Regions from separate parts of the Klebsiella sp. KE9456 genome, predicted to be linked through region 2. Evidence: predicted binding sites of a transcription regulator. Region 2 holds the regulator's gene; each other region holds the start of a gene.
What was found. Region 2 encodes Fur, which represses iron uptake genes when iron is present. Its sites were predicted from a motif close to ATAATAATGAGAACNACTATCAA; they were not measured.
Positions count from the first base shown of each region.

Region 1: the regulator Fur is predicted to act here: its motif matches at 4,714-4,736, upstream of feoA (ferrous iron transporter A).
Region 3: the regulator Fur is predicted to act here: its motif matches at 5,478-5,500, upstream of sufA (Fe-S cluster assembly scaffold SufA).
Region 4: the regulator Fur is predicted to act here: its motif matches at 4,855-4,877, upstream of exbB (tol-pal system-associated acyl-CoA thioesterase).

Region 1 is NZ_JBDYQK010000013.1:40,790-48,096, forward strand. Features, by position in the region: gene envZ (two-component system sensor histidine kinase EnvZ) at 1-549, opposite strand, end outside; gene ompR (two-component system response regulator OmpR) at 546-1,265, opposite strand; gene greB (transcription elongation factor GreB) at 1,503-1,976, shown strand; gene ABK821_RS14700 (Tex family protein) at 2,090-4,423, shown strand; gene feoA (ferrous iron transporter A) at 4,977-5,204, shown strand; gene feoB (Fe(2+) transporter permease subunit FeoB) at 5,232-7,307, shown strand, end outside.
Region 2 is NZ_JBDYQK010000005.1:166,781-174,087, forward strand. Features, by position in the region: gene seqA (replication initiation negative regulator SeqA) at 1-403, opposite strand, end outside; gene ybfF (esterase) at 588-1,361, shown strand; gene ybfE (LexA regulated protein) at 1,495-1,788, shown strand; gene fldA (flavodoxin FldA) at 1,938-2,468, shown strand; gene fur (ferric iron uptake transcriptional regulator) at 2,895-3,341, shown strand; gene tcuR (tricarballylate utilization LysR family transcriptional regulator TcuR) at 3,468-4,394, shown strand; gene tcuA (FAD-dependent tricarballylate dehydrogenase TcuA) at 4,492-5,895, shown strand; gene tcuB (tricarballylate utilization 4Fe-4S protein TcuB) at 5,882-7,021, shown strand; gene ABK821_RS07140 (MFS transporter) at 7,077-7,307, shown strand, end outside.
Region 3 is NZ_JBDYQK010000018.1:29,664-36,970, forward strand. Features, by position in the region: gene hutU (urocanate hydratase) at 1-1,443, shown strand, start outside; gene ABK821_RS17930 (cytosine permease) at 1,502-2,899, shown strand; gene hutI (imidazolonepropionase) at 2,910-4,118, shown strand; gene hutG (N-formylglutamate deformylase) at 4,111-4,914, shown strand; gene sufA (Fe-S cluster assembly scaffold SufA) at 5,541-5,918, shown strand; gene sufB (Fe-S cluster assembly protein SufB) at 5,921-7,307, shown strand, end outside.
Region 4 is NZ_JBDYQK010000007.1:81,660-88,966, forward strand. Features, by position in the region: gene ABK821_RS08915 (thioredoxin) at 1-74, shown strand, start outside; gene yghU (glutathione-dependent disulfide-bond oxidoreductase) at 702-1,568, shown strand; gene ABK821_RS08925 (DUF2623 family protein) at 1,603-1,896, opposite strand; gene yghX (YghX family hydrolase) at 1,974-2,861, opposite strand; gene ABK821_RS08935 (TIGR00645 family protein) at 2,993-3,487, opposite strand; gene exbD (TonB system transport protein ExbD) at 3,630-4,055, opposite strand; gene exbB (tol-pal system-associated acyl-CoA thioesterase) at 4,062-4,793, opposite strand; gene metC (cystathionine beta-lyase) at 5,044-6,231, shown strand; gene yghB (DedA family general envelope maintenance protein YghB) at 6,363-7,022, shown strand; gene ABK821_RS08960 (AraC family transcriptional regulator) at 7,066-7,307, opposite strand, start outside.

The DNA of each region.
Region 1 (7,307 bases), on a different contig from region 2:
GTTCTGAATACGAATAAATAGCCAGGCGCCGCCAATCGCCAGCAGCATAATCGCCAGGGTATAGCGGAACAGCGGCGAAAAGTCGCCCTGATGGATTTCGGTCAGCGGGACGCGCACCCAGATATTGGGCGAGAGCCAGGTTTTCAGCCACACCACGGGGGAGCTTTTATTGACCTCCACCCGCACTTCGGTTGGCCCGCCAAGCTGGTGTGCCATCTGCTGGCTTAAAAATTCATAATGCTGCGCCCAGCGCAGGCCTGCGTCTTCCGCCGCTTCGTTAGAATAGAGCGAAATGCCCAGCTCGCGGTAAATCTCGCGGCGAAACGCCGGCGGCACCACCAGTTGCGTGCCATCTTCCAGTTGCAGCTTATCGGTCATCAGCATACGGACTTCGTAGGCCAGAACCTTATTAAACTGCTGAAGACTCGGCAGAATCGCGAAATTCAGCACCACTAAATAGGTCGTCACCAGGCTGGCGAACAGCAGAGTGACGATCAGTAACAGCGTGCGGGCAAACGAGCTTCGCGGCGAAAAACGCACGCGTTTCATGCCTTAGAACCGTCCGGGACGAATACGTATCCCAGGCCCCACACGGTCTGGATATAGCGTGGATGCGCCGGATCTTCTTCCACCATGCGGCGCAGGCGGGAGATTTGCACGTCGATGGAACGCTCCATTGCTGAATATTCGCGACCACGGGCGAGGTTCATCAGCTTATCGCGGGACAGCGGTTCGCGCGGATGGCTGACCAGCGCTTTGAGCACCGCGAATTCACCGCTGGTCAGCGGCATCGGCTCATCTTCGCGGAACATTTCGCGCGTACCGAGGTTCAGCTTGAACTTGCCGAAGGCGATCACCGCCTCTTCCTGCGAAGGGGCGCCCGGCAGTTCGTTAGCCTGGCGACGCAGCACGGCGCGGATACGGGCCAGCAGTTCGCGCGGGTTGAACGGTTTCGGGATGTAGTCGTCGGCGCCGATTTCCAGACCCACGATACGGTCAACTTCTTCCCCTTTCGCCGTCACCATAATGATCGGCATCGGGTTACTCTGGCTGCGCAGGCGGCGGCAAATGGACAGGCCATCTTCTCCGGGCAGCATGAGATCCAGCACCATCAGGTGGAAGGATTCACGGGTCAGCAGGCGGTCCATTTGTTCGGCGTTCGCCACGCTTCGAACCTGGAAGCCTTGCTCGGTCAGATAACGTTCGAGTAGCGCACGCAGACGCATGTCGTCATCGACAACCAGAATCTTATAATTCTCTTGCATTGTTTATACTCCCAAAGGTTCACTGCAATTGTCAGTGCGTATTCTCAAAAAAGCCCGGGTCGCTCACCAGCGAAATCTGGTATATATTCCAGGCTAAATTGTTACAAAGCATATTTAACAGCAGCTTAAGTATACATTTAAGCATAAGCCACATTATTTATCCTGTTGGTATTATTACGTGCGATGAATTGTGCGTAGCATGGTACAACGATCTGCAATCAGGAGCCGGAACCTGCGATGAGAACGCCGCTGATCACCCGTGAAGGGTATGAGAAACTAAAAAAAGAGATGGACACCCTGTGGCGTGAAGAGCGCCCGGAGGTCACGAAAAAAGTGACCTGGGCGGCGAGCCTCGGCGACCGCAGCGAAAACGCTGATTATCAGTACAATAAAAAGCGCCTGCGTGAAATCGACCGCCGGGTACGCTACCTGACCAAATGCCTTGAACATCTGAAAATCGTTGATTATTCGCCGCAGCAGGAGGGGAGAGTGTTCTTCGGCGCGTGGGTGGAAATTGAAAACGATGATGGCGATACCATGCGCTTTCGTATCGTCGGTTACGATGAAATCTTCGGTCGCAAGGATTACATCTCTATCGACTCGCCGATGGCGCGCGCGCTGCTGAAAAAAGCGGTCGGTGATTTAGCGATCGTGAACACGCCCGCCGGTGAGGCGACCTGGTACGTGAACGAAATTGAATACGTTAAATGAGCCCGCAATCCGCGCCGGAACATTCCGAGAGACTGTGGTCGCGGCTGGTATTTTGCCGTGTCAGTCCGTATAACTATGCCCCTGATTTTTGATCCTAAAGATGAATTAACCTCATGATGAATGATTCGCTCTGCCGCATTATTGCGGGTGAACTTCAGGCCAGGGCTGAACAGGTAGAAGCTGCCGTTCGCCTGCTTGATGAAGGGAATACCGTGCCGTTTATCGCACGCTATCGTAAAGAAGTCACTGGCGGTCTGGATGACACGCAGTTGCGTAATCTGGAAACCCGCCTGGGTTATCTGCGTGAACTCGACGATCGTCGCCAGGCGATCCTCAAGTCCATCGGCGAACAGGGCAAGCTGACCGATGAGCTGGCTAACGCCATCAACGGCACGTTAAGTAAGACCGAACTCGAAGACCTCTACCTGCCCTACAAACCCAAGCGTCGCACCCGCGGGCAAATCGCCATCGAAGCCGGACTTGAACCGCTGGCCGACCTGCTGTGGACAGACCCGTCCCACACCCCGGAAACGGAGGCGGCAAAATATATCAACGCTGACAACGGCGTGGCGGACGTCAAAGCGGCCCTTGACGGCGCGCGCTATATCCTGATGGAGCGCTTCGCTGAAGATGCGGCGCTGCTGGCGAAAGTGCGCGATTATCTGTGGAAGAACGCCCATCTGGTGGCGACCGTCGTCAGTGGCAAAGAGGAGGAAGGGGCGAAATTCCGTGATTATTTCGATCATCACGAACCGATCGCCACCGTGCCGTCGCACCGCGCGCTGGCGATGTTCCGTGGCCGCAACGAAGGCGTGCTGCAACTGTCGCTGAATGCCGATCCGCAATTTGATGAGCCGCCGAAAGAGAGCCACTGCGAGCAAATCATCCAGGATCACCTCGGTCTGCGTCTGAACAACGCTCCGGCGGATAGCTGGCGCAAAGGCGTGGTGAGCTGGACATGGCGCATCAAAGTGCTGATGCATCTGGAAACCGAACTGATGGGCTCCGTGCGTGAGCGTGCGGAAGATGAAGCCATTAACGTCTTTGCCCGCAACCTCCATGACCTGCTGATGGCGGCACCGGCTGGCCTGCGCGCGACTATGGGCCTCGATCCGGGCCTGCGCACCGGGGTGAAAGTCGCCGTTGTTGACGGTACAGGCAAACTGGTCGCCACCGATACTATTTATCCGCATACCGGACAGGCGGCTAAAGCGGCGGTGGCGGTTGCCGCGCTGTGCGAAAAACACAACGTTGAGCTGGTGGCGATTGGTAACGGCACGGCGTCGCGTGAAACCGAGCGTTTCTTCCTTGACGTGCAGAAACAGTTCCCGAAAGTGACGGCGCAGAAAGTGATCGTCAGCGAAGCCGGAGCATCAGTGTATTCCGCTTCCGAACTGGCGGCGCTGGAGTTCCCGGATCTGGACGTTTCGCTGCGCGGCGCGGTTTCTATCGCTCGTCGTCTGCAGGATCCGCTGGCGGAACTGGTGAAAATCGATCCGAAATCCATCGGCGTTGGCCAGTATCAGCACGACGTCAGCCAGACCCAGCTTGCCCGTAAACTGGATGCCGTTGTGGAAGACTGCGTAAACGCCGTCGGCGTCGATCTGAACACCGCGTCCGTGCCGCTGCTCACCCGCGTGGCGGGCTTAACGCGCATGATGGCGCAGAATATCGTCGCCTGGCGTGATGAAAACGGTCAGTTCCAGAATCGCCAGCAGTTGCTGAAAGTGAGCCGCCTGGGGCCGAAAGCGTTTGAGCAGTGCGCGGGCTTCCTGCGTATCAATCATGGCGATAACCCGCTGGATGCCTCAACCGTTCACCCGGAAGCCTATCCGGTGGTTGAGCGAATTCTTGCCGCGACCCAACAGGCGCTAAAAGACCTGATGGGCAACAGCAGCGAGCTGCGCAATCTGAAAGCGGTGGATTTCACTGACGACAAATTCGGCGTGCCGACGGTGTCCGACATCATCAAAGAGCTGGAAAAACCGGGGCGCGATCCGCGTCCGGAGTTTAAAACCGCTCAATTCGCCGATGGCGTGGAGACGATGAACGATCTGCTACCGGGGATGATTCTTGAAGGCGCGGTCACCAACGTTACCAACTTCGGCGCGTTTGTCGATATCGGCGTCCACCAGGATGGTCTGGTACACATCTCTTCCTTGTCGAATAAGTTCGTTGAGGACCCGCACACGGTGGTCAAAGCGGGCGATATTGTGAAGGTCAAAGTCATGGAAGTCGACCTGGCGCGTAAGCGCATCGCCCTGACCATGCGTCTGGACGAACAGCCGGGCGAAACCAGTGCCCGCCGCGGCGGCGGCAATAACGAGCGCTCTCAGGGTAATCGTCCGGCAGCGAAAGCGGCGAAGCCCCGCGGTCGCGACGCGCAACCTGCGGGCAATAGCGCGATGATGGACGCGCTGGCCGCAGCAATGGGTAAAAAACGCTAACCGCTTCCCGGCCTCTCTCGCTGAGGGGCCGATTTCCCTCAGCGCTTCACCCTGTTGCGTACACAATTATTAATATTTTCTTATAATCTATTAATAAATACGCGTTGCGCCTGATGATTCAGGAAAAATTATCATTTTCATTTTGTTAACTAACTAAACCATAATTAAACATTGTGTCATTAAGAAAAATGATTAACCCGGTGGCCGTTACAAAATAGAGTTTGCTCAATATCAACAAAAGCTCAATTTCCTGTTTAAAAATAGCGTCAATCGTATTATATGTATTGATGATAAAAACTATTCTCATTATCATTATTTACAGTAATTATTCTGATTCCTTGTTATCTATGCCCTAAATAATTCGAGTTGCGTGACAAACCGGCGAGCCGTTTTGAACAGCGCTTACGCTGGCTCCGAAGGCGTGAGGCCGTAGGCCAGGTCATCCGCAGCCAACGCATATGCAGCTTGAAGTATGACGGGCACATGCCCCTGGGGCGGCACCTCCGCATATACGGAGTACTCTCTTTCGGTTAGCGATATATAAGTAGGTCCTATGCAATTCACTCCTGATAGTGTGTGGAAAATCACTGGTTTCTCCCGCGATATTAGTCCGGCTTATCGGCAGAAATTACTCTCTCTTGGGATGTTGCCGGGTTCTTCTTTTAGTGTGGTGCGGGTCGCGCCGCTTGGTGACCCTATTCATATTGAGACCCGACGCGTTAACCTGGTATTACGTAAAAAGGATCTTGCATTAATTGAACTGGAAGCGGTTGCACAATAATGTCTGACCGGTACTAAGAGCATGAATATGAAAAAATTAACCATTGGTTTAATTGGTAATCCTAATTCCGGTAAGACAACATTATTCAACCAGCTTACCGGCGCGCGTCAGCGCGTCGGCAACTGGTCGGGGGTGACCGTTGAGCGTAAAGAAGGGGGATTCAATACGACGGATAGTCGGGTCACGCTGGTTGATCTTCCCGGAACCTATTCTCTCACCACCATCTCTTCACAAACCTCGCTGGATGAGCAAATTGCCTGTCACTATATTCTTAGTGGCGATGCTGACATGCTGATTAACGTGGTCGATGCGTCGAATCTGGAGCGAAACCTCTATCTGACCCTGCAACTGCTGGAACTCGGTATTCCCTGCGTGGTTGCGCTGAATATGCTGGATATTGCGGAAAAGCAGAACATCCGTATCGATGTCGATGCGTTGGCCGCTCGTCTTGGGTGCCCGGTTATTCCCCTGGTTTCCACGCGTGGGCGAGGTCTCGACACCTTAAAAATGGCTATCGACCGTCATCAGCAAAATCAGTCCATTGAGCTGGTGCACTATCCGCAACCGCTGCTGGATGAAGCAGATAAGCTGGCACAGGTTATGGCGCAGGATATTCCCCAGCGTCAGCGCCGTTGGCTGAGTCTGCAGATGCTCGAAGGCGACATTTATAGCCGTGCCTATGCTGGTGATGCCGCCCATAAACTGGATGTCGCTCTGGCGCATTTGAATGACGCGCTGGACGATCCGGCGCTGCATATTGCCGATGCCCGTTACCAAAGTATTGCCGCGATTTGCGATGCGGTCAGCAATACTCTGACCGTCGAACCCAGTCGTTTTACTGTGGCGATGGATAAAATTATCCTCAGCCGCTTTCTTGGGCTGCCGATTTTTCTGTTTGTCATGTATCTGATGTTTTTACTGGCGATCAATATCGGCGGCGCGTTACAGCCGTTCTTCGATGCCGGTTCCGTGGCCATCTTTATCCACGGCATTCAGTGGATTGGCTATACGCTGCATTTCCCGGACTGGTTGACGGTCTTTCTTGCCCAGGGGATTGGCGGCGGTATCAACACCGTGCTGCCGCTGGTGCCGCAGATCGGCATGATGTACCTGTTTCTCTCTTTCCTTGAAGATTCCGGCTATATGGCACGGGCGGCGTTTGTAATGGACCGTCTGATGCAGGCGCTGGGGCTACCGGGAAAATCCTTTGTGCCGCTAATTGTTGGTTTTGGCTGTAACGTACCGTCGGTGATGGGCGCGCGTACGCTTGATGCGCCGCGTGAGCGCCTGATGACCATTATGATGGCGCCGTTTATGTCCTGCGGCGCGCGGCTGGCGATTTTTGCCGTTTTCGCTGCCGCCTTCTTTGGGCAGGATGGCGCGCTGGCGGTCTTCTCGCTGTATGTACTGGGGATCGTGATGGCGATTGCCACGGGTTTAATGTTGAAACACACCATTATGCGCGGCGAAGCTTCACCATTTGTGATGGAACTGCCGGTGTATCATGTCCCACACGTGAAAAGCCTGATTATTCAGACCTGGCAGCGCCTGAAAGGCTTTGTGCTACGGGCGGGTAAAGTCATCGTCGTTGTCAGTATCTTCCTTAGCGCGCTGAACAGCTTCTCGTTAAGCGGGAAGGTGGTCGATAACATTAACGATTCGGCGCTGGCATCGGTCAGCCGTATCATCACCCCCGTGTTTAAGCCGATTGGCGTACATGACGATAACTGGCAGGCGACCGTCGGCCTGTTTACCGGCGCGATGGCGAAGGAAGTGGTGGTGGGGACGCTGAATACTCTCTACACCGCGGAAGATATCCAGAATGCGGAGTTTGATCCGCAGGCGTTTAACCTTGGCGATGAGCTGCTGGCCGCAGTGGATGAAACCTGGCAGAGCCTGAAGGATACGTTCAGCCTGAGCGTGCTGGCGAACCCGATAGAAGCCAGCAAAGGCGATGGCGAAATGGAAACCGGCGCGATGGGGGTGATGAGCAGCAAATTCGGCAGCGCGGCGGCGGCATACAGCTACCTGATTTTCGTTCTGCTCTATATTCCCTGTATTTCGGTGATGGGGGCGATTGCTCGCGAATCGAGCCGTGGCTGG
Region 2 (7,307 bases):
GATTACCGTTTTTCTGTAGCGTCTTCTCATCTTCCGCAAAATAGACGCGGGTACGCCCGTGCAAAGACTCGGTGGCCTCCGCAAACCCTTTGCTGTCTAAAGAATAGAGGGTGGTCAGAATCAGCATGAAACGGTTTACCGCACGCTTTTGTTCAGCGTACTCATCAGACAACAGCAGTTCGCGCATCGCGCGGACTTTATCTTTCAGAGGATTAACGGGTTTCACTTCAACGACAGGCGCTGGCGCGGGAGCCGGAGTAGCTTTCGCTACCGGTGCAGCGGACTGAGGAACGGCGGAAAACTTCAACATGCGCCGTAAAATGTCGGATGCGCTCTCGCCAATATGCTTGGTGTGGCTGGCAATATAGCTATAGAGTTCATCATCAACTTCGATTGTTTTCATCTTAATCCAGTGCGATATCTTTTTCTGAATACAAGTTGTCGGGATTATAGGGGCAAATCCCAACCGCGGATAGCGTCAAACCAGGATGGCGGCAAAACTCGGAAATCTTCCGGTTCTTGCAGCCGAATGGCAGAATGTCCAACATAATACCCTAACCCGACGGAGCGAAAAAAAGAACTTTGCCATGAAATTAAATAGCCGAATACAATCTGCACAGAATCCGCATAATCATCCCCCTGTCGTCCTGGTCCACGGCCTTTTTGGCAGCCTGGATAACCTTGGGATCCTCGCCCGCGATCTGGTCGCCGATCACGATATTTTGCAGGTTGATATGCGAAACCACGGCCTTTCGCCGCGCGCGCCGGAAATGACCTATGCCGCGATGGCGCAGGATCTGCTGGATACCCTCAATGAATGTCAGATAGAAAAAGCGGTCTTTATTGGCCATTCTATGGGCGGCAAGGCGGTCATGGCGCTAAGCGCGCTGGCTCCTGAACGCATTGCAGGTCTGGTGATCATTGATATCGCCCCCGTGAATTATCACGTCCGCCGTCATGATGAAATCTTCGCCGCCATCAATGCCGTAACCGATGCCGGCGCGAGTACTCGCCAACAGGCAGCAGTGATTATGCGCGAGCACCTTCACGAAGAAGGGGTGATTCAGTTTCTGCTGAAGTCTTTTGTCGATAGCCAGTGGCGTTTTAACGTACCGGCTCTGTGGGAGCAGTATGACAATATCGTCGGCTGGCAAACTATCCCGGCCTGGCCTCACCCGGCGCTGTTTATCCCCGGTGGCAACTCCCCTTACGTGACCGATGCTTACCGCGATGCCCTGCTGGCGCAATTTCCCCAGGCCCGGGCGCACGTCATTGCCGGTGCCGGGCATTGGGTGCATGCCGAAAAGCCGGAGGCCGTGATACGGGCAATTCGCCGATATTTGCTCACCCTCGGCGCATAACTGGCTAAAATCTGCCCGACCGCGCGGCAGAATGTCTGCGGTCGTTGGCGCATCGCATTGCCTGATGTATGATGGCGCGCTATCTGCGTCGGCTATACCCGACAGCTTGTTTCCCCCGAAGTCACTCTGAATCATGGCAAAAGAACAAACGGACCGTACGACATTAGATTTGTTCGCAACTGAGCGTCGGCCGGGTAGACCGAAAACCAATCCGCTTTCACGCGATGAACAACTGCGCATCAATAAACGCAATCAGCTTAAACGCGATAAAGTTCGCGGATTGAAGCGCGTTGAGTTAAAACTGAATGCCGATATCGTCGATGAGCTGAATGAGCTGGCCGAAGCCCGTCGTATGACCCGCAGCGATCTGATAGAAGAGATACTGATGAACCAACTGGCGGCCATGCGCAGCCACGATAACGCCTGAAACCTTCAAAAAATAACCTTTCATGTAGCAGAGTGTGCAGTTGGGCGCGATTGCTGTTTCCGCGCCCTTCTCAGTTCTGCTATGATTGCCCTTATCTGCAGGCATTAAGCCATTACCACATCATTAAGTTTCAAGAGGTTATTTTACTCATGGCTATCATCGGCATCTTTTTTGGCAGCGACACCGGCAACACCGAAAATATTGCAAAAATGATTCAAAAGCAGCTTGGTAAAGATGTTGCTGAAGTCCACGACATTGCCAAAAGCAGCAAAGAAGATCTGGAAGGCCACGACATTCTGCTGCTCGGCATCCCGACCTGGTATTACGGTGAAGCCCAATGCGACTGGGATGATTTTTTCCCTACGCTGGAAGAGATAGATTTCAATGGCAAGCTGGTCGCGCTCTTTGGCTGCGGCGATCAGGAAGACTACGCAGAATATTTTTGTGACGCGCTGGGGACTATCCGCGATATCATTGAGCCTCGCGGCGCGACTATCGTGGGTCACTGGCCGACAGCTGGCTACCATTTTGAAGCGTCTAAAGGCCTGGTCGATGATGACCACTTCGTCGGCCTGGCTATCGACGAAGACCGTCAGCCGGAACTGACTAATGAACGTGTCGACAAATGGGTAAAACAGATTTCTGAAGAACTGCATCTTGAAGAAATCAAGAATGCCTGAGTCTGTACCCGTCATACGGTCTGTTGCATCTGCGTTGACAATACTCGCTCATCCCCGGGCCTTGCCCTGCGAGGCCAGCGCAAGCGCTGTTCAAAACGGTTAACCGTTTTGTCCTGCAACTTGAATTAGTGAGGGGATAAACAACATAATCGACAGATTTTTTTGCATTAATAGACAAAAGCAATCAAAGATATAGCTACAAGTTTTTAACTTTTAATCACATATCTGTACAATGTCCTCTGATTTAACGAGGTCACGTAAAGTGCTTTTGCAGCGAATGCCTCGTTTTTGACAGTATACAAGGCCCGATGCTTGCGGTTTTCATTTCGCCATGGCAGTTCTATAATGATACGCATTACATCGGGTTATTCTCTGTATTACTTCCGCTCATGGAAGTAGATCGTTTAGCAACAGGACAGATTCCGCATGACTGACAACAATACCGCATTAAAGAAAGCTGGCCTGAAAGTGACCCTTCCGAGATTAAAAATCCTGGAAGTCCTGCAGGAACCGGATAACCATCATGTCAGCGCGGAAGACTTATATAAACGCCTGATTGATATGGGGGAAGAAATTGGTCTGGCAACCGTTTATCGCGTACTGAACCAGTTTGACGATGCTGGCATCGTTACCCGCCATAATTTCGAAGGCGGTAAATCCGTTTTTGAACTGACGCAGCAACATCACCACGATCACCTGATTTGCCTCGATTGCGGCAAAGTGATCGAATTTAGTGATGATTCCATTGAAGCGCGCCAGCGTGAAATTGCCGCCAAACACGGTATTCGTCTGACTAACCACAGCCTGTACCTGTACGGCCACTGTGCGGAAGGCGATTGCCGCGAAGATGAGCACGCTCACGACACCAAGTAATATGTCGCACTGAAAAGCCAGCCGCATCAGGCTGGCTTTTTTATCTGTTGAACTCGCCCACGCGCTCCCCGCCATCCCTGTGCTAATCTCATGTAAGTTCTGTCTGACCTCTTCCGGAGAATCGAAATGGAGCTTCGCCAGCTACGCTACTTTGTCCGTATTGTGGAAACCGGGAGTATGGGCAGTGCGGCGCTCGATCTTAATATCGGCGTCTCGGCACTCAGCCAGCAGATGACGCGGCTGGAAAACGAACTTGCCATTCGCCTGTTGCAACGCACTTCTCGCGGCGTAACGCCCACCAGTGCCGGACTGGCCTTTTATTCCCAGGCTCAGCTGGCGCTGCGTCATGCTGACGATGCTATTCTCGCCGCGCGGGAAGCGCGTCTCTCAGGACACGTCAGCGTCGGCATGGCCCCCAGCACCGCCTCTGTCCTCGGCATACCTTTTATCCATGCGATGCGGGAAAACTATGCGGATGTGCGTCTGCATCTGGTGGAAAGCCTTTCCGGTAATCTGGAACGGATGATCAATACCCGGCAGATTGATTTAGCCGTGGTGTTCCAGAAAGAGAAAATGCTGCGCTGGAGCGCCAGGCCGATTCTTGAAGAGCGACTGTTTCTGATTGGCGCACACGCTCTGCTGGCTGAAATTTCTGATGAGATCATCACCCCAGCAGAGTTGACCAGTATTCCCCTGATTATGCCCAGTCCCGGTCATGGTCTGCGTGGCAGACTGGAAGCAATTTGTCAGGAAAATGCGTTTCAGGTTGAAATTACAGCAGAAATTGACGGCCTGACCTTGTTGATGCACGCCGTTCGTAGTGGGCTCGGCGCCACGCTACAGCCAGGCGCCGCAATTTCTCATCTTGATAAAGAGGCGCTCAGAGTGATCGGCATCCACAATCCGATACTGAGTCGCCCCAACTTTTTGGTCAGCCTTTCTGATGATGAGCTTACCCCTGCGGGCCTCGCCGCCCGCGTCGTGCTGACGAAGGTCATGCGTCACCTGGTAGATACAGGCGGTTGGCCTGGAGCAACACTTTACGCTAACTAAAGAACTCTTTAGCAGAGCCTCATAGCGCCCACACAACTTATACGTATACATTTTAATTACAAATTTAACAATCAGTTAAATAGTAATGGAGTATACGATGATTGATGTCCTGGTGATTGGCGGAGGCAACGCCGCATTATGTGCCGCCTTGACCGCCCGTGAGAGCGGAGCCTCCGTGCTGCTGCTTGAAGCGGCCCCCCGGGAGTGGCGCGGCGGAAATTCGCAACACACCCGCAACTTACGCTGCATGCACGATGCGCCGCAGGATGTGCTGGTCGAGAGCTATCCCGAAGAGGAGTTCTGGCAGGATCTCCGCCGCGTTACCGAAGGGAATACCGACGAAGCGCTGGCGCGACTGGTGATCCGTACCTCTTCACAATGTCGCGACTGGATGCGCCAGCACGGCGTTAACTTTCAGCCCCCTCTTTCCGGCGCGCTACATGTAGCACGTACCAATGCCTTCTTTATGGGCGGCGGGAAAGCTCTCGTCAATGCCTATTATCGCAGTGCAGAAAAGCTGGGGGTGCAAATTCGCTACAACATGCCAGTGCAGGCGCTTGAACTGCATAACGGCGAGTTCGTGGCGGCACTGGCGGGAGAGGAACGCATTGAAGCTAAAGCCTGTGTCCTCGCCGCCGGAGGATTTGAATCTAACCGCGAATGGCTGCGGGAAGCGTGGGGTGAAAACGAACGCGGCGAGTGGCCAGCGGATAATTTTCTCATTCGCGGCACCCGCTTTAACCAGGGCGTCCTGCTCAAATTTATGATGGATGCCGGGGCGGACATTATCGGCGATCCCTCCCAGTCACATTGCGTGGCGATCGATGCCAGAGCGCCGCTGTATGACGGCGGGATTTGTACCCGCGTGGACTGCGTATCGCTGGGCGTGGTGGTCAACCGTGACGCTGAGCGTTTTTATGATGAAGGGGAAGATTTCTGGCCAAAACGTTACGCCATCTGGGGGCGTCTGGTCGCCCACCAGCCGGGGCAAATTGGCTATTCCATTATCGACAGCAAAGCGATCGGCCACTTTATGCCGCCGGTCTTCCCCGGCGCGCAGGCCAATACGCTGGCGGAACTGGCGCGCCAGTTAGGGCTGGATGGCGAACGCTTAACCCACACCGTAACGCAATACAATAAAGCCTGCCAGCCCGGGCAATTCGACCATACCACGCTGGATAACTGCGCAACGAAGGCGCTGACGCCGCCAAAAACCCACTGGGCACGACCGCTCGACACGCCGCCTTACTATGGCTATGCCTTGCGACCAGGCATCACCTTCACCTATCTGGGACTGAAAGTGAACGCACGCGCCGCAGTGCACTTTGCCGGACAACCGAGCCGTAATCTGTTTGTCGCCGGCGAAATGATGGCGGGCAACGTGCTGGGCAAAGGCTATACCGCTGGCGTCGGCATGTCCATCGGCACCACCTTTGGTCGTATCGCCGGAAAAGAGGCCGCTCTGGCAGCACAGAAGGAGGCGCGTCATGAAGCAGCTTGAGAAGTTGATCATCGAAGCACACATTCTCACTGAGCCGGAAGCTGAAGTCGGGCGAGTGATGCAGGTGTGTAACGCCTGCCGCTACTGCGAAGGTTTTTGCGCTGTGTTCCCGGCGATGACCCAGCGCCTGGAATTCGGTAAAGCCGATATTAACTATCTGGCGAACCTGTGCCATAACTGCGGCGCTTGTCTGCACGCGTGTCAGTATGCGCCGCCTCATGAATTTGCGATTAACGTGCCGAAAGCGATGGCGGAAGTACGGCTTGAAACCTGGCAGCATTACGCCCTGCCCGCCGCCTTCAGCGCCTTGTACCGTCGGGCGGGCATAACCGTGGCGCTGGCGTTAGTTTTTGGTCTGAGCCTCTTTCTGCTCCTCGCGATAGGGTTGAAAGGCTCGCTATTTCACCCGCCGCTGGCCGGTGATTTTTACCAGATTTTCCCGCATAACCTGCTGGCGTGGATGTTTGGTTCCGTTTTTATTCTGGCGATCGGTTTACTGATGGCGGGCGTAATTCGCTTCTGGCGCGAGATCTCTCCCGGCACGCCGCGTTCCGCTGAAATTGCTGAAGCCTCGCGTAATGCCCTGACGCTGAAATATCTCGACGGCGGTCACGGCAAGGGCTGCAACGAAGCGGATGACGCTTTTACTCTGATGCGCCGTCGTTTCCACCACTTCACTTTTTACGGCTTTATGCTCTGTTTCGCCGCAACGGTAGTGGCGACAGGCTACCACTACTTCGCTGGCCTGGAGGCCCCTTATCCGTTCTTTAGCGCGCCGGTGATCCTCGGCACACTCGGTGGAACTGGTCTGGTCATTGGCCCGGCGGGATTGTTGTGGCTGAATCTCAGGCGCTCACCGCTGCATGGCGACGCGCGGCAAAAGCCGCTGGATCGCGGTTTTATTTTATTGCTACTGCTGACCAGCCTGACGGGCTTAGCACTTCTGGCGGGCAGAGATAGCGCGTGGATGGGCATTTTGCTGGCCATCCATCTTGGGGTGGTCATGGCGTTGTTTTTGACTATTCCTTACGGAAAATTTGCCCATGGATTTTACCGCTGCGCTTCCTTACTCAAGTGGGCGATTGAGAAACGGCGCGGAAAACCGGCGGGGGTCGCAGGCGACTAACCCACACACTCTTACCTCTATAAGAACAAAAGAAAGACAATGGAGAGCAAACCCAATGACTCAACAACTATCGCGCGCCAGCACGTTTGGCGCAATACTCCGGGTGACCAGCGGTAACTTCCTCGAACAGTTCGACTTTTTTCTGTTCGGGTTTTACGCCACCTATATCGCGAAGACATTCTTCCCGGCGGAAAGTGAGTTCGCTTCATTAATGCTGACCTTTGCCGTTTTCGGCTCTGGCTTTTTAATGCGCCCTGTCGGGGCGATTGTGCTGGGTGCCTACATT
Region 3 (7,307 bases), on a different contig from region 2:
GATGAAACGCTGTTGATTCAGTCCGGTAAGCCTGCAGGCGTTTTCAGAACTCACACCAACGCACCGCGGGTGCTGATCGCCAACTCAAATCTGGTGCCGCACTGGGCAAACTGGGAGCACTTCAACGAACTGGACGCTAAAGGCCTGGCGATGTACGGGCAAATGACGGCAGGGTCGTGGATTTATATCGGCAGTCAGGGCATCGTTCAGGGGACGTATGAAACCTTTGTTGAAGCGGGACGTCAGCACTACAACGGCTCGTTGAGTGGCCGCTGGGTACTGACCGCCGGACTCGGCGGGATGGGCGGCGCACAGCCGCTGGCGGCAACCCTCGCGGGAGCCTGCTCGCTGAATATTGAGTGCCAGCAGTCACGTATCGATTTTCGTTTGCGTACTGGCTATGTGGATGAACAAGCCAGTGATATTGATGATGCTCTGGATCGCATCAAACGTTATACCGCTGCCGGGAAGGCGATCTCTGTCGCCCTGCATGGCAATGCGGCGGAAGTGTTACCCGAACTGGTGAAACGCGGCGTGCGTCCGGATATTGTCACTGACCAGACCAGCGCCCACGATCCGCTGAATGGCTATCTGCCCGCAGGCTGGCGCTGGGAAACCTATCGCGAGCGTGCAGTCACTGAACCGGCTGTGGTCATTCAGGCGGCAAAAGCCTCGATGGCTGAACATGTTAAAGCGATGCTCGCCTTCCAGCAGCAAGGCATTCCTGTTTTCGATTATGGGAATAATATTCGCCAGATGGCGAAAGAGATGGGCGTGAGCAATGCTTTTGATTTTCCGGGCTTTGTACCTGCTTATATTCGGCCTTTATTCTGCCGGGGCATCGGCCCGTTCCGCTGGGTGGCGCTCTCTGGCGACCCGCAAGATATTTATCGCACGGATGAAAAAGTCAAAGAGCTGATTGCCGATGATAGCCATCTGCATCGCTGGCTGGATATGGCGAAAGAACGCATCAGTTTCCAGGGGTTACCGGCGCGTATTTGCTGGGTTGGTCTGGGACAGCGCGCCCGTCTGGGGCTGGCGTTTAACGAAATGGTACGCAATGGTGACGTTTCCGCACCGATCGTTATCGGGCGCGATCACCTTGACTCTGGCTCCGTTGCCAGCCCTAACCGCGAAACTGAAGCGATGAAAGATGGTTCTGACGCCGTATCAGACTGGCCTCTGCTTAACGCGCTGTTGAACACCGCCAGCGGCGCGACCTGGGTTTCGCTGCACCACGGCGGCGGCGTGGGGATGGGGTTCTCTCAGCACTCCGGCGTGGTCATCGTCTGTGACGGCAGCGATGAAGCGGCAGAACGTATCGTTCGGGTTCTCAGCAATGATCCGGCCACTGGCGTAATGCGCCACGCGGATGCGGGTTACGACATCGCGATTGAATGTGCCCGAGAACAAGGGCTCAACCTGCCAATGATTACGGATTAATTTCCCCGGCGAAGGCGGCGGGCTATGCCGCCGTCTTCGCGCTGACCGGAGCGCAGCCATGAATAATAACAACACAACATACATCGAAACACGTTCTATTGAACCCATCCCCGATAGTGAACGCCACGGCAGTATTTTCAGCCAGTTCACCCTGTGGCTGGGGGCTAACCTGCAAATCACCGCAATGGTCACCGGTGCATTAACCATCGTATTCGGCGGGGATGTTTTCTGGTCGCTGGCGGGTCTGCTGCTGGGTCAGGTTGCCGGCGGGATTGTAATGGCATTACATGCCGCGCAGGGGCCGCAACTGGGGATACCGCAGATGATCAGCAGCCGGGTGCAGTTTGGGGTCTACGGCGCCTGTCTGCCAATTCTGCTGGTTTGCCTGATGTACCTGGGTTTTATCGCCACCGGTGCCGTGCTGTCCGGTCAGGCGATCTCGGCGGTGTTCCATACGTCGGAAACCGGCGGTATTCTGCTTTTTGCCGCCGCTACGCTGGTTATCGCTTATATCGGCTATCGCTTGATCCACCTGTTAGGTAAGCTGGCGAGTCTGGTGGGAATTATCGCGTTTATCTATTTGCTGTGTAAAATCAGCACCTCTTCGGCAATTGGCGACCTGCTGAGTATCCGACCTTTTAGCTGGAGCACGTTTTTGACCGCCACGGGTCTTGCTGCCTCCTGGCAGATCACTTTTGGTCCCTATGTCGCCGATTATTCTCGCTATCTGCCGCGAAGCACTTCGCCCGGAAAAGTATTTTGCGCTGTCGGAAGTGGGTCAGTGATTGGCGCGCAAATCGCCATGACCGTCGGGGTGCTGGCTGCCGCGCTCTCTCAGGGAAAGCTGGTCGGCCATAAAGTGGACTATATTGTTGGCCTGGGGGGTGTCGGCGTGATTGCCACGCTGCTGTATCTGAGTATCGCGTTTGGCAAATTGACCATTAATACCCTGAATGCCTACGGTAGCCTGATGTGTCTGGCGACGGTTTACAGCTGCGGGAAGCAGCGATCGCATGTGAGCCAGCGGGCGCGTCTGCTGGTGCTGGCAGTCATTATCGCCCTGGCGACCGGTGTCGCGATTGTGGGGCAGCACGCTTTCCTGCCGGCGTTTAAATCTTTCCTGTTATTCCTGCTGACCTTCTTTACGCCGTGGAGCGCGGTTAACCTGGTTGATTACTATTTCTTTAACCACCAGACAATAGATCTGGAGGCGCTGAATGATGCGAACGGGAAGTACCAGGCGTGGAACGCGACGGGAATTGGGGTTTATCTTTTTGGCGTGGCGGTACAGACACCATTTATTGATAGCGGGTTCTATTCCGGCCCGTTTGTGAAAATGCTGGGCGGTATTGATATCTCGTGGATAGTCGGGCTGGCGCTGCCCGCGACGCTCTACTACATCCTGCGCAAAGTTCAGTCCGCCCCGGCGGCGGCCGACACCGCCATCAGCCGTTAAGGAGAACGTTATGTATACTCTTTGGCACCATTGCCGTATTGCCACCATGGCTGGCGGTCATTATCAGTTGCTTGACGATGGCGCGATGCTGACGCATGACGCGGAGATTTTCTGGGTTGGCAATCGGGAAGATCGGCCTGATGTTCCCGTCGCGCAGCGGATTGATTTACAGGGGCGGGTGGTGACGCCGGGCATGGTCGATTGTCACAGTCATGCGGTCTTCGGCGGTAATCGGGCGCGGGAATTCGAAATGCGCCTCACCGGCGCAAGCTATGCGGAGATCGCCGCCGCTGGCGGGGGGATCGCCAGTACGGTGAATGCCACACGGCAAGCCAGTGAAAAGCAACTGTTTGACAGCGCACTGCCGCGTCTTAAAGCGCTGTGTCAGGATGGCGTAACGACCCTTGAGATCAAATCAGGCTATGGTCTGGATCTGGCTAACGAACGCAAAATGCTGCGGGTTATTCGCCAGTTAGGCGATGCTCTGCCGCTAACCCTGCGCAGCACCTGCCTGGCGGCCCATGCGGTGCCCGTAGAATATCAGGGGCGTGCGGATGCCTGGATTGACTATATCTGCGAGCAACTGCTGCCGGAGCTGCATCAGGAAGGGCTGGTGGATGCGGTGGACGCATTCTGCGAACACCTGGCATTTTCGCCATCCCAGGTGGAGCGGGTATTTCAGGCCTCCCGTCAGTTGGGCCTGCCGGTGAAGCTCCATGCCGAACAGCTATCACTGCAGCATGGCGCGGCGCTGGCTGCGCGTTACCAGGCGCTGTCGGCGGATCATCTGGAGTATTTATGTGAGGAAGATATTGCGGTGATGGCCCGTCAGGGTACGGTTGCTGTGCTGTTGCCTGGCGCCTATTACTTCCTGCGAGAGAAACAGTTACCGCCGGTAGCATTACTGCGCCAGTATCAGGTTCCTGTGGCCCTTGCCAGTGATTTAAATCCCGGAACCTCGCCAGTATTGTCTCTGCGTCTGATGATGAATATGGCCTGTACGCTGTTCCGTATGACGCCGGAAGAGGCGCTGGCCGGCGTCACGATAAATGGCGCGAAGGCGCTGGGGCTGGAGCGGAAGTGCGGATCTCTGGAAGCCGGAAAAGAGGCCAGTTTTGTGGTATGGGATATCGCCCATCCGTCGGAACTGAGTTACTGGCTGGGGGGCACGCTGACAAAACAGGTCATTTATCAAGGTAAGGAGGTATATCGTGATTAAGGCGTTTGATTTACGGCAGGGAAATCTGCCGTTACTGGTCAGTATGCCCCATGCGGGAACGTTATTAACTCCCGAAGTCTCGCGCGGCCTCACCCCCCGAGCGCAGCGTCTGGAGGATACTGACTGGCATATTCCCTTGCTCTATCAGACCATCGCTGACATGGGGGCCAGCACCCTGTGCGCGCGCTATTCCCGCTATGTTGTGGATCTTAATCGCCCGGCGGATGACAAACCGCTTTACAGTACGGCGACAACGGGCCTGTTTACGGACATCTTTTTTGACGGCGAAGCGCTTTTTCATCCTGGCGATGAGCCGGATGAAGCGACGAAGGCCGCGATTCTGGAGAATGTCTGGCGGCCCTATCATCAGGCGCTCGCGGATGAACTGGCGCGGCTGCGGGAGAAATTCGGCTATGCGCTACTCTGGGACGCGCATTCGATCAAATCGGTCGTACCGCGTCTGTTTGAGGGACGTCTGCCGGATCTGAACTTCGGCACCGCTGATGGACTCAGCTGCGCTCTGCCGCTCAGCGACGCACTGCTGGCAAGCTGTGACCGTTTCCCGCACTACAGCAGGGTTCTCAATGGCCGCTTTAAAGGAGGGTATATCACCCGCCATTACGGCGATCCTGATAACCATATTCATGCGGTGCAACTGGAAATGGCGCAATGCTGCTATATGGATGAAGAGAGCTTTGCCTATATAACTGAGAAAGCCGGGCAGATGCAGCGCGTGCTGGAAACCTTGCTTAATACAGCACTGCAGTGGGGACGAGAGCAGTATAAAGCGCGCTGAACGAGGAATACCGTTTCCGGGGGAGCGTTAATGCGCAGGCGCTGCGAGCGGCGGAGCGGTTCATCAATATCACCTGTATCTCATCAGTCGCGTGATGAGAACAACGTCTTCCCCGTCGTACCGATGGGGAAATCGCTTTTTGATGACATAACTCATGCAGCAAAACGCGCCGGAGCAGCGTGCAGGGGTAAGATACTAGCTGGCATTGACCAGCCCCGGAGATAACGCATCACGATTACAGCCAACCCATGGGCTGTTGCTACCTTACTCACCTTGACCATTAAAAGCGTCTGGAATGTCTTTGATTTCCCGCCAGTGTCTATTGAATACCCGATAAGTGGATGAAAACCCGTCTTTTCTGCTGCCTATTTTATAAATCGGTATTTTCGATGCATCTTTGTCATTGCCTGATATCTCTTCGTTACCTGGTAAATAACTATTTATTTTTCAGTAAATTAAAATAAAAGCATGTGGACTGAAAAGGCGAAGAACAGGGTCTATGCTTATAAAAAGGACAAAAATGAGACCTGTGGGGGGAATACCCCTTCTTTGAATGGGTTGAAGTGATAATCATTATCACTACCATAATGAGATGCCCTGAGGGCGTCAACCTATGAGGTAGAGCGATGGATTTACATGCAGGAACGTTTAACCCCGATGATTTTAGCTGGCGCGGCCTGACGATGACACCGTCGGCGGCGGCCCATATTTGCGATCTGATCCGCAAACAGCCAGATATGCGAGGGTTGCGTCTGAGCGTTAAAACCAGCGGCTGCGCCGGTTTTGGCTATGTTCTCGAATTAATCGCCGAACCGGCGAAAGATGACCTGTTGTTTGAGCGAGACGGCGCGAAGCTCTGGGCGCCGCTGCAGGCGATGCCGTTTATCGATGGCACCGAAATTGATTATGTCCGCGAGGGCTTAAATCACATCTTTAAATATCATAACCCGAAAGCGCAGCACGAATGCGGCTGCGGTGAGAGTTTTGGCGTTCAGGCGGAGTAACTATGTCTCGTAATACTGAAGCAACTGACGATGTCAAAACCTGGGGCGGCGGGCCACTCAACTATAAAGAAGGCTTTTTCACGCAGCTACAGACCGACGAGCTGGCGAAAGGCATAAATGAAGAGGTGGTTCGGGCGATTTCTGCACGCCGCAATGAACCGGAATGGATGCTGGCGTTTCGTCTTAATGCGTTTAAGGCCTGGCAGGCGATGGAAGAGCCGCACTGGTTAAAAGCGCACTATGACACGCTGAACTATCAGGATTACAGCTATTACTCCGCGCCTTCCTGTGGCAACTGCGACGACACCTGCGCCTCTGAACCGGGCGCCGTGCAGCAAACCGGCGCCAGCGCGTTCCTGACCAGTGAAGTGGAGGCGGCATTTAACCAGCTCGGCGTGCCGGTACGTGAGGGGCGGGAAGTGGCCGTTGACGCCATTTTTGACTCGGTCTCTGTGGCGACCACCTATCGCCAAAAACTGGCGGAGCAGGGGATTATTTTCTGCTCATTCGGCGAAGCAATCCACGATCATCCCGAGCTGGTAAAAAAATATCTTGGCACCGTGGTGCCCGGCAACGATAACTTCTTTGCCGCCCTTAACGCGGCCGTAGCGTCCGATGGCACCTTCATCTATGTGCCAAAAGGCGTGCGCTGTCCGATGGAGTTGTCGACCTACTTTCGTATCAACGCCGAAAAGACGGGTCAGTTCGAGCGCACGATCCTGGTCGCCGATGAAGGCAGCTACGTCAGCTACATCGAGGGCTGCTCGGCACCGGTACGCGACAGCTACCAGCTACACGCGGCGGTGGTCGAAGTCATTATTCATAAAGACGCCGAGGTGAAATACTCCACGGTGCAGAACTGGTTCCCCGGCGACAACAATACCGGCGGCATCCTTAACTTCGTCACCAAGCGTGCCCTGTGTGAAGGCGAAAACAGCAAAATGTCCTGGACTCAGTCGGAAACCGGCTCGGCGATCACCTGGAAATATCCGAGCTGTATTCTGCGTGGCGATAATTCAATCGGCGAATTCTTCTCGGTGGCGCTGACCAGCGGCCACCAGCAGGCGGATACCGGCACCAAGATGATCCATATCGGCAAAAACACCCGGTCGACGATTATCTCGAAGGGAATTTCGGCCGGTCACAGCCAGAACAGCTATCGCGGGCTGGTGAAAATCATGCCGACGGCAACCAACGCCCGTAACTTCACCCAATGCGACTCCATGTTGATTGGCCCGGACTGTGGGGCACATACCTTCCCGTACGTGGAATGTCGCAATAACAGCGCACAACTGGAGCATGAAGCCACCACGTCGCGCATCGGCGAAGACCAGCTGTTTTACTGCCTGCAGCGAGGGATCAGTGAAGATGATGCGATTTCAATGATCG
Region 4 (7,307 bases), on a different contig from region 2:
TTAACGGTCTGGTGCAGGCAGATCTCGGCAGCGGGGATGATATCAGCGTGTGGGCCGCGCGGATTATGGCGTAAACAGGCCAGCCCCGCGTCTGATGCGGGTGAGTTAAGGTGCCCAGCATTAGGGCTTTTGATAACTCTCAGCTTCCGGGCAGTCGCAGATTGAGCGCGGGCTCACCGCAGGGGGGTTGGGCGCATCAAGGAAACCTGGCGAGAACGCAGGCGCGCATCCAGGACGGCGGCCAGAGGGCGGGTCGAGACAGGGACAAAATTGCCGGGAGCAATTTTGAACAGCGCTTGCGCTGGCCCTGGAAGGGCGAGTCCCACCCGGTCCGTCAGATGAAGCCGGAGTGAAGCGGAGCGCGCAGCGGCAGGTTTCAGCGCCATGCCGGGGGTCCAGGGGGACGAGCGAAACGTCCCCCTGGCCGTTCACACGCAGCGGGTATAACGAACACCCTCAGATTGACAGTGAACGGAACAGGCCACTGACCAACATTCCCCGAAAAAGCATTCACTCTGGCAATGTAACAGTATAAAAACTCGATGATCCGCTTAACTGACTAACATGACTCCCGCCCCGGGAAAACAAAAAATACATATCTGGAACGGGGGAGCATAATGTGAATACGCCTCATACTGTTAACCCCATCTGATAGCACCTGCTACACTCCCTCAATGACTTCACGAAAAAGGCAGGTCAACATGTCAGAGAATAGCTACCAACCTCCTAAAGTATGGCAATGGAAGCAAAACAACGGCGGCACATTCGCCAATATCAACCGTCCCGTCTCCGGCGCCACGCATGACCAGGCGCTCCCCGTGGGCACACATCCTCTTCAGCTTTATTCGCTGGGGACGCCCAACGGCCAGAAAGTCACCATCATGCTGGAAGAGTTGCTGGCGTTAGGCATTAGCGGCGCGGAATATGACGCCTGGCTGATTCGCATCGGCGAAGGCGATCAGTTCTCCAGTGGTTTTGTCGACGTTAACCCTAACTCGAAAATCCCCGCCCTCCGGGACCACTCCACCACCCCGCCAACCCGCGTTTTTGAATCCGGCAACATCCTGCTCTACCTTGCGGAAAAGTTTGGTTTCTTCCTGCCGAAAGATCCGGCAGGCCGCACCGAAACCCTCAACTGGCTGTTCTGGCTGCAGGGCTCCGCCCCGTTCCTTGGCGGCGGATTCGGTCACTTTTTCAACTATGCGCCGGTAAAAATCGAATACGCGATCGATCGCTTTACGATGGAAGCCAAACGTCAACTTGACGTACTGGACAAGCAGCTCGCCCGTGGTCGTTTTGTCGCAGGGGAAGAGTACAGCATTGCCGATATGGCCATCTGGCCATGGTATGGCAACGTGGTGCTGGGGAATGTTTACAACGCCGCAGAATTCCTTGATACCAGCAGCTACAAAAACGTGCTGCGCTGGGCGCAGGATGTTGGCAATCGTCCGGCCGTTCAGCGTGGACGCATCGTTAACCGCACTTCCGGCCCGCTCAATGAGCAGCTCCACGAGCGCCATGCCGCCAGCGATTTCGAGACGCAAACTGAAGATAAGCGCCAGGCGTAGCCCCTTACCAGCCGGAGGCGTTTGCCTCCGGTTCTCAGCGTCCTGGCCGGTACTGGTATCCCGCCATAAAGTAGCGTACCGCGGTACACGAACTTCCCTCTCTAAAGAAGTCCATCACCATATCTTTGTCCAGACCATAACGACGAGTAAGTACCCCCGCTTCCCAGGCGCTAAGCTGACGGTCGCCGGTTTTTTCAAACATACGGTGTGAATAACCCAGAACAAATCCGCGTTTATAGTCAGAGCAAAAATTTTCCGCATATCTGGCGGAATCAGCATGTGACGCCTGCAGCCCTGCCATTAAGCCTTTACCAAAATGGTTTTCCATCGCACTCTCCTATCGATATATAAAAAATTATATAGCGATTTTTTGAGCAAGCGGTAGCGCTATTTCAGCCTCACGCGTTAGCGTAAATACTTCTCAAACCAGCCCAGCGTACGCTGCCAGGCCAGATCGGCGGCGGCCTGGTCATAACGCGGCGTGGAGTCGTTATGAAAACCATGGTTAACGCCCTGATAAATATAAGCCTCATAGACTTTATTATGTTCTTTGAGCGCCTTTTCATAGGCCGGCCATCCTTCATTGATTACACGATCCAGACCGGCATAATGCAGCAACAGCGGCGCGTTGATTTTATCGACTTCATTCAGCGGCGGCTGGCGACCGTAAAACGGTACCGCGCAGGCCAGCTCTGGAATGGCCACCGCAGCCGCATTACAGACGCCGCCACCGTAGCAAAAGCCGGTAATGCCGACTTTTCCCGTCGCCTGCGGATGCTTCGCCATAAATGCCACTGCGGCAAAAAAATCATTCATCAGCTTCACAGGATCGACGTTCTGCTGTAGCGCTCGCCCTTCATCATCATTGCCCGGATAGCCGCCGACGGAGCTCAGTCCATCCGGCGCCAGCGCAATATAGCCCGCTTTCGCGACCCGCCGGGCAACATCTTCAATATAGGGATTGAGGCCGCGGTTCTCATGTACCACCACCACTGCAGGCGCTTTATCGGTTATTTTCGTCGGCGTCACCAGATATGCCCGCACGTCACCGTGACCGTCAGGAGAAGGATAGTGAATATATTCCGGACGGATATCCGGGTCGGTAAACGCCACCTGCTGCGCCAGAGCATAGTTAGGCTTTAGCAGATTAAACAGCGCCAGCGCGGTCATCCCGCCTACCGCGTATTTCCCGGCTAGCTGAATAAACTCGCGTTTGCTGATTTTGCCGTGGGCATAGTAGTCATAATACGCCAGCAACTCTTGCGGAAAATCGTTGGCCGTCAGTCGTGTCATCGCGTTTCCTCCGTCATTAAGCTCCCCTTTAAGCAAAGCAGAAGCCCGGACATGCGCCAGCGTTGCGAAGCAGAAACCAGGGAAAAGGCAGAAGAAAACCCGACGACCGAAAGGCGTCGGGAGAGCAAAGATCAGTATTTCACTTTGCTCAGACGATCGAGATAACCCATCACAAAGGCCGACAGCACAAAGGTCAGGTGAATAATGACGTACCACATCAGTTTATTATCCGGGACATTTTGCGCATTCATAAAGACCCGCAGCAGATGAATGGAGGAGATCGCCACGATTGAAGCGGCAACCTTATTTTTCAGCGAAGTGGCATCCATTTTTCCCAGCCAGCTAAGCTTCTCTTTACCTTCGTTAATATCCAACTGTGAGACAAAATTTTCATAACCGGAAAACATCACCATGACCAGCAAACCGCCCACCAGGGTCATATCGACCAACGATAGCAGGGTCAGAATCATATCCGACTCACTGACGCTAAAAATATGCGGCAGTATGTGGACGATCTCCTGAAAAAATTTGATTGTCAGTGCAATCAACCCAAGCGAAAGGCCAAAATAGACCGGTGCTAACAACCAGCGCGAGGCGTAGATAGCATTTTCCAGAAAGCGTTCCATAAAATCCCGTTAGTGAATGAAAACGGACGGCATTATATCGCAACAGAACAACGGTATAGCAACAGATTCCCCACAGAAGCAGGCCGGGAAAAACGAAAAAGGCTGGCACAAGGCCAGCCTGGGGAGACGTACTGAAGGGGCGCTACTTCGCTTTTACGGTTTCTTCACCCACCAAACCGATCTTCAGATAACCGGCCTGATGCAGGATATCCATGACTTTCATCATCGTTTCGTAGTCCACGGTTTTATCCGCGCGGAAGAACACGGTAGTGTCTTTATCCCCTTCTGTCAGCGCATCCAGAGACGTTACCAGGCTCTCTTCGGTGATCGGATCGTTACCGAGGAACATCGTTTTATCGGCTTTCACCGACAGGTAAATCGGCTTTTCAGGACGCGGTTGCGGCTGACTTGACGAGGCCGGGAGATTAACTTTCACGTCAACGGTGGCCAGCGGCGCCGCCACCATAAAGATGATCAACAGCACCAGCATAACGTCAATAAACGGCGTCACGTTGATGTCATGCATTTCGCCGTTATCATCAAGGTTTTCGTTAAAATGCATCGCCATAAAGCATCAACCTACGCGGAGTTTCTGGGCGGTACGCACCGGTTTGACGCCGCTGGCACTCAGGTCAAGATCGCGGCTTTGCAGCAGCAGCACCTGGGCGGCGACATCGCCAAGAGAGGCTTTATAGCTGGCAATCATACGCGCAAAAACGTTATAGATAACCACCGCCGGAATCGCGGCAAACAGGCCAATCGCCGTTGCCAGCAGCGCTTCCGCAATCCCCGGAGCGACAACCGCCAGGTTGGTGGTCTGGGTCTGCGCGATACCGATAAAGCTGTTCATGATCCCCCAGACGGTACCAAACAGGCCGACAAACGGGGAAATCGAGCCGATAGTCGCCAGATAACCGTTACCACGGCCCATATAACGCCCCACCGCCGCAACGCGGCGTTCCAGCCGGAAGCCGGTACGTTCTTTAATGCCTTCGTTATCTTCAGAACCCGCGGAGAGCTCCAGCTCGTTCTGCGCTTCATTGATCAGCTGCGAAGTCAGGCTTTTGGCCGGGAAAGCGTTAGCGATATCGCTGGCCTGGTCGAGAGAGCGCGCTTCAGCAACCTGTTGCTGTTCACGCTTCAGGCGGCGCTTGCTGGCGAGGATCTCTGCACCTTTGCCGAAAAAGATAGCCCATGTCACTACCGACGCCAGAATCAGGCCGATCATCACTATCTTAACAACAATGTCGGCATGGTGGTACATACCCCAAACGGAGAGATCCGCCTGCATCAAATTATTACCCACACTCTATCTCCAGGACGTAAATCACAAAATCTGAGCACAATAATATCAAAACGACATTGAATTGATAGTGGTTCTCATTAGTATTTACACTGTGCAGCAAATCAGATTTCTTTTCCTTGCGCTGACATAGTAAAACGCTGCTGACCCCGGGATTGGTAAAATTTTTACCTGTATCCTCCATTGCCCGGTACACAATCAGGTATTCATGTTAGTTTAGACGTCCAGATGTATAAAAATAGGTTGTCAGAACATGACTGATAAGCATCTTGATACTACGCTGGTTCACGCCGGACGCAGCAAAAAATATACTCAAGGTTCAGTAAATAGCGTCATCCAGCGGGCGTCATCGCTGGTTTTCGACACCGTCGAAGCGAAAAAGCACGCCACGCGCAATCGGGCCAAAGGCGAACTGTTTTACGGTCGCCGCGGTACCCTGACCCACTTTTCACTGCAGGAAGCCATGTGCGAACTGGAAGGCGGCGCCGGCTGTGCCCTCTTCCCCTGCGGCGCGGCGGCGGTCGCCAATACGATTCTGGCCTTTGTCGAACAGGGCGACCATATATTGATGACCAACACCGCCTACGAGCCCAGCCAGGATTTTTGCACCAAAATTCTCGCCAGGCTTGGCGTAACCACCAGTTGGTTCGACCCGCTGATCGGCGGTGATATCGCCCGTCTGGTGCAGCCCAATACCCGCGTGGTGTTTCTGGAATCTCCCGGCTCGATCACTATGGAAGTGCATGACGTACCGGCGATCGTCGCGGCGGTACGCAGTGTCGCCCCCGAAGCGATTATCATGATCGACAACACCTGGGCGGCGGGGGTGCTGTTTAAAGCGCTGGATTTCGGCGTTGATATCTCTATTCAGGCGGGTACCAAATACCTGATTGGCCATTCGGACGGAATGGTCGGTACCGCGGTTGCCAATGAACGCTGTTGGGATCAGTTGCGGGAAAACGCCTATCTGATGGGGCAAATGCTTGATGCCGATACCGCCTATATGACCAGCCGCGGCCTGCGCACCTTAGCCGTTCGCCTGCGTCAGCACCATGAAAGCAGCCTGTATATTGCCGAATGGCTGGCGCAGCACCCGCAGGTGGCGCGCGTCAATCACCCGGCTCTGCCTGGCAGCAAAGGCCATCAATTCTGGAAGCGTGATTTTACCGGTAGCAGCGGACTGTTCTCTTTCGTGCTCAATAAAAGACTGACTGACGACGAGCTCTCCGCCTATCTGGACCACTTCAGCTTATTCAGCATGGCCTACTCCTGGGGCGGCTTTGAATCGCTGATTTTAGCCAACCAGCCGGAACAAATCGCCGCGATCCGCCCGGATGCTGACGTTGATTTCACTGGTACGCTGATTCGCGTACATATCGGGTTAGAAAATGTTACCGATCTACGGGATGATTTAGCGGCGGGCTTTGCGCGTATCGTGTAAAGTGCATCGGGTGGCAACAATAGCGGACGTTTTTAAAAGAGGCGCCCGCTTTAGTTGCGCCCGGGATCAAGGTGCTCAGGCCTCTTCAGGAGTACACTAAATAAAAAATACGGTACCACTTAGGAAAGTCCATGGTTGTCATTCAAGAAATTGTCGCCGCACTGTGGCAGCATGATTTTGCCGCATTGGCAAATCCCCACGTTGTGGGTGTTGTATATCTGGTCATGTTCGCAACCCTGTTTTTAGAAAACGGCCTGCTACCGGCCTCGTTTCTGCCGGGCGATAGTCTGCTACTGCTGGCCGGCGCACTGATAGCCAAAGGCGTGATGGGCTTTGTACCTACTGTCGCTATTTTAACCGCGGCGGCCAGCCTCGGTTGCTGGCTGAGCTACGCTCAGGGGCGCTGGCTGGGAAATACCGTCACCGTTAAGCGCTGGCTCGGCCATCTGCCGCATAAGTACCATCAGCGGGCAACCTGCATGTTTGACAGGCACGGCCTGCTGGCGCTGCTTGCCGGGCGTTTCCTGGCATTCGTTCGGACGTTGTTGCCGACGATGGCCGGGATTTCTGGGTTACCTAACCGCCGTTTTCAGTTCTTTAACTGGCTGAGCGCACTGCTGTGGGTGTGTGTGGTCACCGGTCTGGGCTATGCGCTCAGCATGATTCCTTTCGTTAAGCGCCATGAAGATCAGGTCATGACCTGCCTGATGATTCTGCCCATTGCGCTGCTGATTGCCGGGCTGCTCGGCACGGTTATCGTGGTGCTCAAAAAGAAATACTGCAACGCCTGAAACGTGACCGGGACGGCATCACTTCGCCGCCCGGCGTGGCTCATCACATTCCCTGAATCGTCCTGATCCGCGCCGCGTCTTCTCCCGGCGTCATGCCGAAGTAACGCTTAAACTCGCGGCTAAACTGCGACGCGCTTTCATAACCGACCTGCATCGCCGCGGCGCTGGCCTTCATGCCATCGTGGATCATCAGCATGCGCGCTTTATGCAAACGGTAGGTTTTCAGATATTGCAGCGGAGAGGTGCTGGTGACCGACTTAAAGTTATGATGGAACGCCGAGACGC